Linked DNA regions of Thiosulfativibrio zosterae. The protein of the gene in region 1 interacts with the protein of each later gene in a pairwise test. Links are inferred from orthologs where the notes say so. Each region holds a gene or a part of one and is shown in the gene's direction. Other genes may lie near its edges.

Evidence for each region. The genes of interacting proteins can lie anywhere in the genome.
Region 2: the proteins of rlmB (region 1) and THMIRH_RS02790 interact in binary tests that used the Escherichia coli proteins (3 or more experiments, as listed by UniProt). The link is inferred for Thiosulfativibrio zosterae from one-to-one orthologs.
Region 3: the proteins of rlmB (region 1) and tsaE interact in binary tests that used the Escherichia coli proteins (3 or more experiments, as listed by UniProt). The link is inferred for Thiosulfativibrio zosterae from one-to-one orthologs.

What each region holds. Positions count from the first base shown.
Region 1 is NZ_AP021888.1:1,922,334-1,925,908, reverse strand. The notes cover bases 428-3,427. They hold rlmB (23S rRNA (guanosine(2251)-2'-O)-methyltransferase RlmB), read left to right. Parts: upstream 428-1,561; coding sequence 1,562-2,293; downstream 2,294-3,427. Other genes in these bases: THMIRH_RS08890 (PfkB family carbohydrate kinase), read right to left, coding at 2,378-3,427; rnr (ribonuclease R), read left to right, coding at 428-1,565. In the rest of the region: more of rnr, read left to right, coding at 1-427; more of THMIRH_RS08890, read right to left, coding at 3,428-3,575. UniProt on the Escherichia coli protein: Specifically methylates the ribose of guanosine 2251 in 23S rRNA.
Region 2 is NZ_AP021888.1:662,721-666,283, reverse strand. What follows is about bases 470-3,457. They hold THMIRH_RS02790 (NAD(P)H-hydrate dehydratase), read left to right. Parts: upstream 470-1,222; coding sequence 1,223-2,692; downstream 2,693-3,457. Other genes in these bases: THMIRH_RS02785 (5-(carboxyamino)imidazole ribonucleotide synthase), read right to left, coding at 2,727-3,457; THMIRH_RS02795 (undecaprenyl-diphosphate phosphatase), read left to right, coding at 470-1,217. Outside these bases: THMIRH_RS02800 (class I SAM-dependent methyltransferase), read left to right, coding at 1-437; more of THMIRH_RS02795, read left to right, coding at 450-469; more of THMIRH_RS02785, read right to left, coding at 3,458-3,563. UniProt on the Escherichia coli protein: Bifunctional enzyme that catalyzes the epimerization of the S- and R-forms of NAD(P)HX and the dehydration of the S-form of NAD(P)HX at the expense of ADP, which is converted to AMP.
Region 3 is NZ_AP021888.1:1,761,783-1,765,299, reverse strand. Bases 470-3,411 are described here. They hold tsaE (tRNA (adenosine(37)-N6)-threonylcarbamoyltransferase complex ATPase subunit type 1 TsaE), read left to right. Parts: upstream 470-1,649; coding sequence 1,650-2,174; downstream 2,175-3,411. Other genes in these bases: THMIRH_RS08110 (N-acetylmuramoyl-L-alanine amidase), read left to right, coding at 2,241-3,411; queG (tRNA epoxyqueuosine(34) reductase QueG), read right to left, coding at 470-1,613. In the rest of the region: THMIRH_RS08125 (transglutaminase domain-containing protein), read right to left, coding at 1-337; more of queG, read right to left, coding at 408-469; more of THMIRH_RS08110, read left to right, coding at 3,412-3,517. UniProt on the Escherichia coli protein: Required for the formation of a threonylcarbamoyl group on adenosine at position 37 (t(6)A37) in tRNAs that read codons beginning with adenine.

The sequences.
Region 1 (3,575 bases):
AAGCCGATTTGGAAGATCGCAAAGATTTGCGATCTTTGAACTTGGTCACCATTGATGGAGAAGACTCTAAAGATTTCGATGACGCGGTTTATGCTAAGCGTCGCAAAAATGGTTGGCGTTTAGTGGTAGCGATTGCGGATGTTTCGCATTATGTGAAAGTGGGCTCTGCTTTAGATAAAGAAGCGTTTGAGCGAGGCACTTCGGTTTATTTTCCGCAACGTGTTATCCCTATGTTGCCAGAAAAGCTTTCTAACGAATTGTGTTCATTAAATCCTAAAGTTGACCGTTTATGTATGGTCTGCGATATGTATATTGACGATACCGGCAAGTTGGAGCGCACGCAATTTTATCAAGCGGTGATGAACTCAAAAGCGCGTTTAACCTACAACCAAGTGCATGACATTTTACATAACCCCGATAGTCCACACCGTGAAACCTTTGCTGAGTTTTTAGATGATTTGGATGCCTTAAATGGTTTGTTCCAAGTGCTGAAACAAGCCAGAGAAGAGCGCGGTGCATTAGAGTTTGAAACAACTGAAACGCGTATTGTGTTTGATGGTGAACGCAAAATCGAAAAAATCATTCCGGTAGTGCGCAATGAAGCTCACAAGATTATCGAAGAATGTATGTTGATGGCCAATGTCGCGACAGCACGCTTCTTAAAGTGGCACAAAGTACCGATGTTGTATCGCGTGCATGAAGCGCCCGGTGAAGAAAAGTTAGCCAGCTTAAGAACCTTTTTAGGGGATTTTGGTGTGCAGATGGATTTCAGCGAAGAAGCACCAACCGCTCATGATTTTGCCGCGATCGCTCAAAAGGTGCAAGGCCAGCCTTACGAACATTTGGTTCAAACGGTTTTGTTGCGCAGCATGAAGCAAGCGGTTTATCAGCCTGAAAACAAAGGTCACTTTGGTTTGAATTATGAGTACTACACGCACTTTACTTCACCCATACGCCGTTACCCTGATTTATTAATTCACCGTGCCATTCGTCATGTATGGACTAAAAAACCGGTTGAAGCTTTTGAACACTCAGAAGCTGCCATGGTTGGTTTAGGGCAACATTGTTCGGATATGGAACGACGTGCCGATGAGGCCACGCGTGATGCGGTGACTTTCTTAAAATGTGAATATTTATCTCACCGCTTGGGTGAAGAATACGAAGCCGTGGTCACTGCTGCAACCAATTTTGGTTTATTTGTAGAATTGGCCGACCTCTATGTAGAAGGTTTGGTGCATATTACAGAGTTGGGTGAAGACTATTTCCATTATGACAATGCGCGCCATTGTCTAAAAGGTGAAAGAACAGGTCAGGTTTTCCGTTTGGGAGACAAGATTCGAGTACAGGTTGCGCAAGTCAACTTAGATGATCGTAAAGTGGATTTAAAATTTATTTCAGCAGCGAATGCAGAAGATTTTGAATCTAATGATGAGGCTGACGCTTCAGAAGTTGACTCTAATGAGGGTAATGAAAAGCCGAAGCGTCCTCGTAAAGGTCGTAATCGTAACTACCGTGGAAAAGGCGGGCGTTCGCGTAGCAAAAAATCAGTAGGTTCTGGCGAATGAAGCAAGAGCAAATCTATGGCTTGCATGCGGTTGAAAAGTTTTTAAAACAATCGCCGCATTTAATTTATCAAATGGTCTTTGAAAAAGGGCCTATGAATAAACGACAGCAAGCATTACAAGACCAGGCTAAAAAACTCGGTGTAACCTTGTCATTTGAGACGAAAGCTTTCTTTAATAAATTTGAAGGGTTGCACCAAGGTGTTGTCGCGACAGTTGCGAAACAAGACGATTTAACAGAAGCAGACTTGTTAGAGATTTTAGAAAAATCCAGCAATCCTTTGTTTTTGTTTTTAGATGAAGTGCAGGATCCACACAACCTTGGCGCTATTTTGCGAACTGCTGATGCCGTGGGTGTTACGGCAGTGATTATTCCTAAACATAATTCGGTAGGCATTAACCCAACCGTTCGTAAAGTGGCGTCGGGTGCGGCAGAAACCGTTAAGTTAATCGTAGTGAATAATTTAACGCGCACACTCAAAGATTTACAGCAAGCGGGTGTTTGGATGGTGGGCTTGGCCGGAGAAACCGACAAAACCATTTATCAGATGGACTTTAAAGGCGCTGTTGGGTTGGTGATGGGGGCAGAAGGTTCTGGTTTGCGTAAACTGACCAAAGAAACTTGTGATTACCTAGCTGCGATTCCAATGCAAGGCAGTGTTGAAAGTTTGAATGTGTCTGTTGCGGCTGGCGTTGCGTTATATGAGGCATTTCGTCAAAGGAACCTCTAACTTTACGGTCAAAAAATCGCCATGATTTTGCAAAACCAAGAAAAACCGCCCAAACTCATGCAATTGAGTTTGGGCGTTTTTTTTTCAGTCGTTTAGATAAATATCACCGTTTTCCTCAAGAGTCACTTCTAAACTTTGCAAGTAATCGTTCAAGCAAGGGCCTTCAACACACTCTCCATCATCAATTTTAAAAAAAGCATCGTGTACCGAACATTTCATGGTTTTTTCAAACGGATTAACATCAATTTTGTAGGCTTCCGTTAAGGGCACATCCTGATGCGGGCAATTGTTCACATAGGCCCTGACTTCATCTTCATATTTAATGAGTACAACCCCGTGCTTTTGACCCAGTGCCTTAACCACTAGAGTTTTGGCATTGCTGAGTTGTTTAAAGTTAGCAATGGGTTTTTTAACCGCTAAGGGGGCAAGTAAGTTGTCCAGCCCTATTTGTTGGCATTTACGAGCGGCCAAGTCACTGCCATCTTTAACGGCATAAGCTAAAGCTTTTCCTGCGGCAAGCGCGTTAATCACACCTGCATTAAAGACATCACCAGCCCCAAGACTATCGATGACTTTAATTTGCTGGGCGGGATGATGATTGACCGTTTGATTTGGACTTGAAAACCAAGCGCCATTTTCTCCCCAAGTGCAAATTAAATGGGCTTGCGGAGCGGCTTGTCGCATTGCTTTTAAACATTCTGCGCCATCCTTAAAGCCTCGTTGCTTGGCGAAATGGTGTGAGAAAAAAATCACATTGGCTTGAGTCAAGATGGCATCTATGCCAATTCGGTCTTTTTCGACTTCAAGAGAAATGGGCTGATGTGTTAAAAAAGTTTTGGCTATGTTAAGCATGCCTGGTAGATGTTCTAAGTTACGCCCCTCAAAATGCAACCAATCAAAGTCTTCAATTTCAATTTTCGCAAAAAAATCAAAGCTAACCTCTGGCAGGTCGCGATAATGCACAATTGTGCGGCTTCCATTTGATTGACTGAGGTTGATGTAGGAGGTGGGAGTTGCACCTTGAATGAACTTTTGGGTAAATTCGGTGTTAATGCCTCTTTCTTGGAGGGTTTTGGTGATCCATTTTGCCTGATCATCGGTTGCAAAAGTCGTACAAATGGCAACTTCATGCTTAAGTTGGCTCAAGGCATAAAGCGTGTTGGCAACATTTCCACCCACTTGCAGGGTCTTTTTATTAGCCCTGACCTCTGAGTCTTCAGCGGGGTAGTCATTGATACTTAGAATGATATCTAGCACACAATTTCCGATACCCAATATTTTT
Region 2 (3,563 bases), 1.3 Mb from region 1 along the record:
GTTTTATTGCCAAAGGCTTGGTGTTACTGGTGGATTATGGGTATAGCCGAGCTGAATATTATCAACCCGCGCGCAGCATGGGCACTTTGCGCTGTCACTACCAACATTTGGCGCACAGCAATCCATTTTTTTACCCAGGCCTGCAAGACATTACCGCTCATGTCGATTTTACTGAAGTGGCGGAATCCAGTTTTGACGCGGGGTTTAAAGTGGCCGGCTATACCACTCAAGCGCATTTTTTAATGGGCAGCGGTCTGCTTGAAATGTCGTTTGCGCCTGATGCGCCAGTGACCGAACAAATTCACATTGCCCAACAAATCAAAACCCTCACCTTGCCCGACGAAATGGGCGAAAACTTTAAAGTGATTGCCCTCACCAAGCAGCTAGATTTGAGCTTGATGGGCTTTCAATTACGCGATTTAAGACACTTACTGTAACAAGGAAACTTTATGGATATTTTTCAAGCCGCTATTTTAGGTATTATTGAAGGGCTGACCGAATTTTTACCCATCTCTTCAACGGGGCATTTAATTATTGTCAGTGACTGGTTAGGGTTGGCGCAAACCGAACAAAATAAGTCGTTTGAAGTCATTATTCAAGTTGCCGCCATTTTGGCAATTTTTTCGCATTACAAAGAAAAGTTTAGCCTTGAACACTTTAAATTGTGGGTCAATGTTGCCATTGCGTTTGTGCCCATTGGCTTAATTGGATTTTTATTCCACCACCAAATTAAAGAACTCTTCACACTGGCCACCGTGGCTTGGATGTTCATCATCGGCGGGGTGATTTTCTTAATCATGGAAAAACTCTATAACGAAGGCACACATCGCACACGCAACATAGAAGACCTAAGCCTTAGCCAAGCATTTTGGATTGGCATCGCCCAAATGGCAGCGTTAATTCCGGGCACCAGTCGTGCCGGAGCATCGATTGTTGGGGGCGTCATGGTGGGACTAGATCGCAAAACTTCTGCCGAATTTTCATTTTTACTCGCCCTGCCCGTGCTTGCGGCGGCTTCTGGACTGGACCTGCTGAAAAACTACTCAGAATTTGCCAACACTTCTTGGATGCCACTTTTGGTTGGCTTTGCGATGGCTTATATTGTTGCTTATCTCACCATGACGATTTTCTTAAAATTTTTAGACAAGTTCACCTTTAACGCCTTTGGCATTTACCGCATCGTGTTTGGTATTGTGCTATTGATTTGGTTTGTGTAAACGCCATGAACTTTTACAGCGCCGCCCAAAGCCGAGCCCTTGACCAACTTGCCATAGACCAAGGCACGGCAGGATTACTGCTGATGAAGCGCGCTGCTTTTTTTGCGTTTGAATGCCTAGAAAAGCAATGGCCCAAAGCGCGCAAGATTGGCATAGTTACAGGCGCAGGCAATAATGGTGGTGACGGATTTGCGCTGGCGCAAATTTTGGTTTTGGCGGGGTTTGAAGTGGATATTTTAATGACCGCTGCTCCCGAAACACTCAAAGGCGATGCCCTCACCTGCTATCAAGAAGTCTTAGCATTGGGTTATCAGCCACAAGCCTTTGCCGCCGCCAATCTCGCCAATGCCGATCTGCTGGTCGATGCCATTTTGGGTACAGGCTTAAATAAAGTGGTCACAGGGTTTTACGCTGACATCATCGAGCAGATGAATGCCAGCCAAATCCCCATTTTGGCGTTAGATGTGCCCAGCGGATTACAGGCAGATAGCGGTGCAGTATTGGGCATAGCCATTCAAGCGCAACTGACCTGTTGTTTTATCAGCCGCAAACTGGGGCTCTATAGTTTTCAAGGACCAGAACAGGCCGGTAAAATTCAATTTAGCCGTCTTTTTTTAGCGGACGAACTTTATGAGTCTTTTAAACCCATCGCTCAAAACCATCCCTTAAAACATTGGCTAAATACCCTGCCAAAATTTAAGCCCAGCAGCCATAAAGGCTCCAGAGGCACTTGTTGCTTGATTGGTGGCAATCACACGATGATGGGCGCAATTCAACTTGCCGGTTTGGCCTGTTTAAAATCTGGGGCAGGCCTGGTTAAAATTGTCACTCAAACTGAGCATTGTTTGCCAATTACCCAAGCCTTACCCGAACTCATGGCTTATGAAAGCAGCCATCTCAAATCGATATTACTCTCCAGTCGCGCGCTGGCGATTGGCCCCGGCTTGGGGCAAGATGCCTGGGCGATGGATTGCTTGCAACGCATTCTACCCTTGCCGCATCCAAAGGTGATTGATGCGGATGCACTGAATTTATTGGCAAATCAACAAGTCGATATTAGCTTAGCCAAGCGCAACTGGATACTCACGCCTCACCCTGCTGAAGCCGCAAGACTGCTTGCCATTACCACCGAACAGGTGCAACAAGACCGAGTCGCTGCCATTATAAAATTGCACTCAATTTATGGCGGCGTGGTGGTTTTAAAAGGCAATGGCACGTTGATTTTTGATGGTGAACACCTAGAAATTTGCACGGCGGGTAACGCGGGCATGGCGATGGGTGGCATGGGCGATGTGTTGAGCGGTGCACTGGTCAGTTTATTAGGACAAGGCATGCCATTATTTGAAGCAGCTTGCTTGGGTGTGGCATTACACGCCCAAGCCGGTGATGTGCTGGCCAATCAAATGGGCCAAGCTGGGGTCACGCCGTCAGATTTAGCCAACACCCTGAGCCAACTGCTCAGTTATGCTGGCTAAATGATATAATTTAGCCAGTTTAACTGCGGTGTATTTACTGAGGCATAAAAGCTTTGAGTTGATTTAAGCGCTCGAACAACTGTTCTTGCGTGTCGGCAATCAGATTAATATGCCCCAACTTACGGCCTTTGCGCTCAGCCTTATCATACAAATGTAAAAACACACCCGGCATTTTCAAAACTTCTTCAACAGGGCCAGTTTCACCAATAATATTCACCATCGCCGCCAAAGGTTGGCGTGGCGTGGTGTCGCCCAAGGGCATGCCGGTAATGGCGCGCACATGGTTTTCAAACTGGTCTGTCATGGCGCCTTCAATCGTCCAATGCCCCGAATTATGCACGCGTGGAGCCATTTCATTAGCCACTAAACCATTTGACGTTTCAAACAGTTCTAAAGTCAACACCCCCACATGATCCAAGGCATCTAGCAGGTTTTGCATATAGGTTTCGGCTTGCTGTTGAATCTCTGGTTTAATGTCTCTGGCAGGCGCAATGGTATAGCGCAAAATGCCTTCGTGATGTACATTTTGCACCAGCGGATAATACACATGCTCGTTATGGGCATTACGCACCGCCACCAAAGACAACTCGCGTTTAAAGTTCACAAACCCTTCTAAAATCAACTCTCGACCGCCAATTTCTGACCAGGCCTGGTTAATTTGATCGGCATTTTTAAGCACAAACTGCCCTTTGCCGTCATAACCTTCGGTGGTGGTTTTGAGCACGGCAGGCAAACCAATATGCTCAACCGCTTGCTGTAAACTTTCAAGTGAATCAACAATTTCATAAGGCGCACAGGGAATGTTCAATTCGTCAAACAACCCTTTTTCGCGCCCGCGATGTTGCGTCACATATAAAGATTTTTCACCTGG
Region 3 (3,517 bases), 160 kb from region 1 along the record:
GATCTGACTCACAGTAACGACTGGGTAGTAAATATTGCAATACCGAGTCGGGTAAATTTTGAACCTCAACAAAGGGTGCACCAGGAGCCGACTTAAGGACTTTGGGTACTCTAACCTTTGCCGAGGTATGAATGGATAGTTTGCCAGGTTGGGCAACCAGTCTTTGGCAAAGGTTGCCATAGATGTCGGTGTATTCCACCACTGGCGTAAAGGGTTCTATCAGGTATTCTTCTTGCGTAATCCATTGGTTTTCCCCACTTCTGGGACGCAACATAAGCACTAAAGGCGTTGGACCAGTAATGGTAAACTCAAAATTACAATGGGTTTTTAGCCACATATTGAATACCCTTAATAAATCTTACATTTTTAGAGTCTTTGACTATACCTGATAACCCATTCAATTGTTTTTATTGTTTAGATTTAGAGTCATTTGGACGTATCAAGACTTGTGCAGGTAAGTAATACTTTTTGGCTTTGGCAGGTGTATTTTTGACTAAAAAATGACCAGGCCTGGTTGTTTTTAGGCTGTTTTTTAGTTGTTGAAGTGCCCAAAGTCGATGTTCATTAACCAGTGCAGACTCGGTAATTAAAGCTTCTAACGCTTGCAGCGTTTGTTGATTGGGTTCGGCATTGCCCAGTGAGATGCATAAGTTGCGTTGCCATTGTTCAAAACCAATGCGGCGAATGGGGGAGCCTTCAAAATTTTTTTGAAATTGTGGCTCATCCCAAGCTAATAACTCAAGCAAACTGGCTTGGTCAAGTGCGTGTTGGCTGGCTTTAAAGGCGTTCTCAGTGGTGGGTTCGGCAAATTTATTCCAAGGGCAAACCAGCTGACAATCATCACACCCATAAATGCGATTACCCATTAAGGGCCGCAAGGCCTCGTCGATAGAGCCTTTGTGTTCAATGGTTAAATAAGAAATGCAGCGTCGCGCATCCACCAGACCATCGCCAATAATCGCCTGAGTGGGACATTCTTGAATACAGGCTGTACAAGGCCCACAGCCAGATTTTGGAAAAGGTGGGTCGGGCGGCAAAGCAATGCTCAGGTATATTTCACCCAAAAAAAACCAAGAACCGGCTTTGGGGTGAATCACCAATGAATGTTTTCCCTTAAATCCCAGCCCAGCCTTTTCTGCCAAAGCGGTTTCCATCACCGGGGCAGAGTCGCTAAAAACCCGAAATTGCAAGTTTGGGTGGTTAAGTTGTACAGATTGACGAATTTTTTCAGCCAAGCTGTTTAAACGCTTACGCATCAGTTTATGGTAATCTTTGTGCAGTGCGTAGCGTGAAATATAGGCATGATTGGATGATTGGAGCTGGGTAATCGCGTTATTGGCATCGCCATCAAAATAATTCATTCGGCAACTGATAATCGATAAAGTGCCGGGTTCTAATTCAGCGGGTCGGGTGCGTTTCGTGCCGTGTTTTGCTAAATAGTCCATTTCACCCTGAAAATTTTGCGCTATCCATTTAAAATAGGCGTTTTCGTAATAAGACAGGTCAGTGTCGGTAATGCCGATATCTGCAAAGCCTAAAGCCTTGCCCCAGTCTTTAATCTGTTGGCTAAGCATTTGTTGTTCGGCAGGTTCAAGAACTTGGGTTGGTAACATCTTTACCTTTTTAGAATTTAACCTTGGTGTTGATTAATGCATTTTAACAAAGTCAGTTTTTATTTAGCAGATGAATCTGCCACAACACGATTCGGACAAGCGTTTGCTCAAGGTTGCAAAGTTTTAAATGGCTTTGATGCAGGGTTGGTTATTTTTTTAGAAGGCGATTTAGGGGCCGGCAAGTCTTATCTATCTAGAGCCTTTATTCAATCTTATTTACCCAATCAAAAGGTCAAAAGTCCGACATATACGCTGGTTGAAAGTTATTTAACTCCCTTAGGCACGATTGTGCATTTTGATTTATACCGCTTATGTGACCCTGAAGAGTTAGAGTTTTTGGCGCTTAGGGATTTGTTATCGGGCGCCTATATTGCACTCATAGAATGGCCTTCAAAAGGCGCTGGCCAGCTACCTGAGGCAGATATGGTTGTTGAGCTGACTCACTTAGAAAACACATCACAAACCCCTGGCAGAAAACTGACCTTAACCCCTCAAAGTCAAGCCGGTTTAGCTGTCGTTAATTATTTGGCACAAACACTTGGCACGCTAATTGTTTACTAGCCCATGTATCCCTAGAGGTCTTTTTAAATAAAGGATTCTAATGATTCTAATAAATGGGAGAGAAACATGGCTAAACAGTCTTCTCAAATTAAAAAACTATTGATTTTATTGGCGGTCTTGGCATCGGCATTTGCATCCTCGCAAGCCTACGCAACCTCATTAGAAAAAATTCGTGTTGGACAAGATCCTGCCTATACGCGTGTCGTTTTCGAAATCAAAGATAATCATTCGTTTGAAGTTCAGCAGCTTAACAACCCCAGCAGACTGGTGGTGGATTTTGTTAAAGCCAAGAACAAAATCGCTTTTGATTATAAAAAACTCTTTGATAAGCGCGTCAAAGCCATCAGAGTGAATGATGATTCTCGCAGAACACGCGTGGTTTTGGATTTACGCAACGATTTTGACTATCGCTATTTTACCTTGGCTAAAACAAAGCAGGGCGCTGAGCGATTAGTGATTGATGTCAAGTCGAGTTTGGTAAAACCAGTTGCTCAACCTGCCCCGACGGTATTAGCAAACAAACCCAAGGTTGAACAGAAGCCAACACCAAAGCCAGCGCCAAAAGTTGTGGCAAGTGCAGCAGTTAAAGAAGAGCAACCTGTTAAAGCAAAATCTTCAGATCCAGTTATTGCCGCTGCGCCTAAAGTGACTCAGCCAGCACCGGTTGTCAGCATATTGCCTAAGTCTTCTTTAAAAGAAACCAAAGCGACCAATGAGCTTTTGAATGCAGGCACGCCTTTAATCGTCAAAGATGAAGTGGTCATCGCAATAGATGCAGGCCATGGCGGTAAAGATGTTGGCGCCATAGGTCACTCGGGCAAGGTATTTGAAAAAGATATTACTTTAGAAATGGCTTTGAAACTAAAAAAATATATTGATAGACAACCCGGCCTTAAAGCGGTACTGACGCGTACTGAAGATGAATTTATTCCACTCAATCAGCGAGTCAGAATTGCTCATCAAAAAGATGCTGACATTTTTATCTCGTTGCATGCCGACTCTTTTCCAACGGCTGAGGCAAGAGGTGGCTCGGTATATGTTTTGTCAACCAATGGCGCATCGAGTGTGATGGCGAGATTATTGGCTAAAAGTGAAAATGCCTCTTTACATGACATTAAGCTAAAGGGTAAAGAAAGTGATGTGGCATTTGTATTGAGCGATTTAAGCCGCGAAGCCAATATTCGCGCCAGCCGTAAATTAGCCAAAGCCGTATTAGGAGAGATGGGTGATCAAATTGAGTTACACAAAGAAACCGTTCAATCTGCAGAGTTTGCCGTTTTAAAATCGATTGATATGCCTTCATTATTGATAGAAACCGCGTTTATTTCTAACCCAGTGGAAGA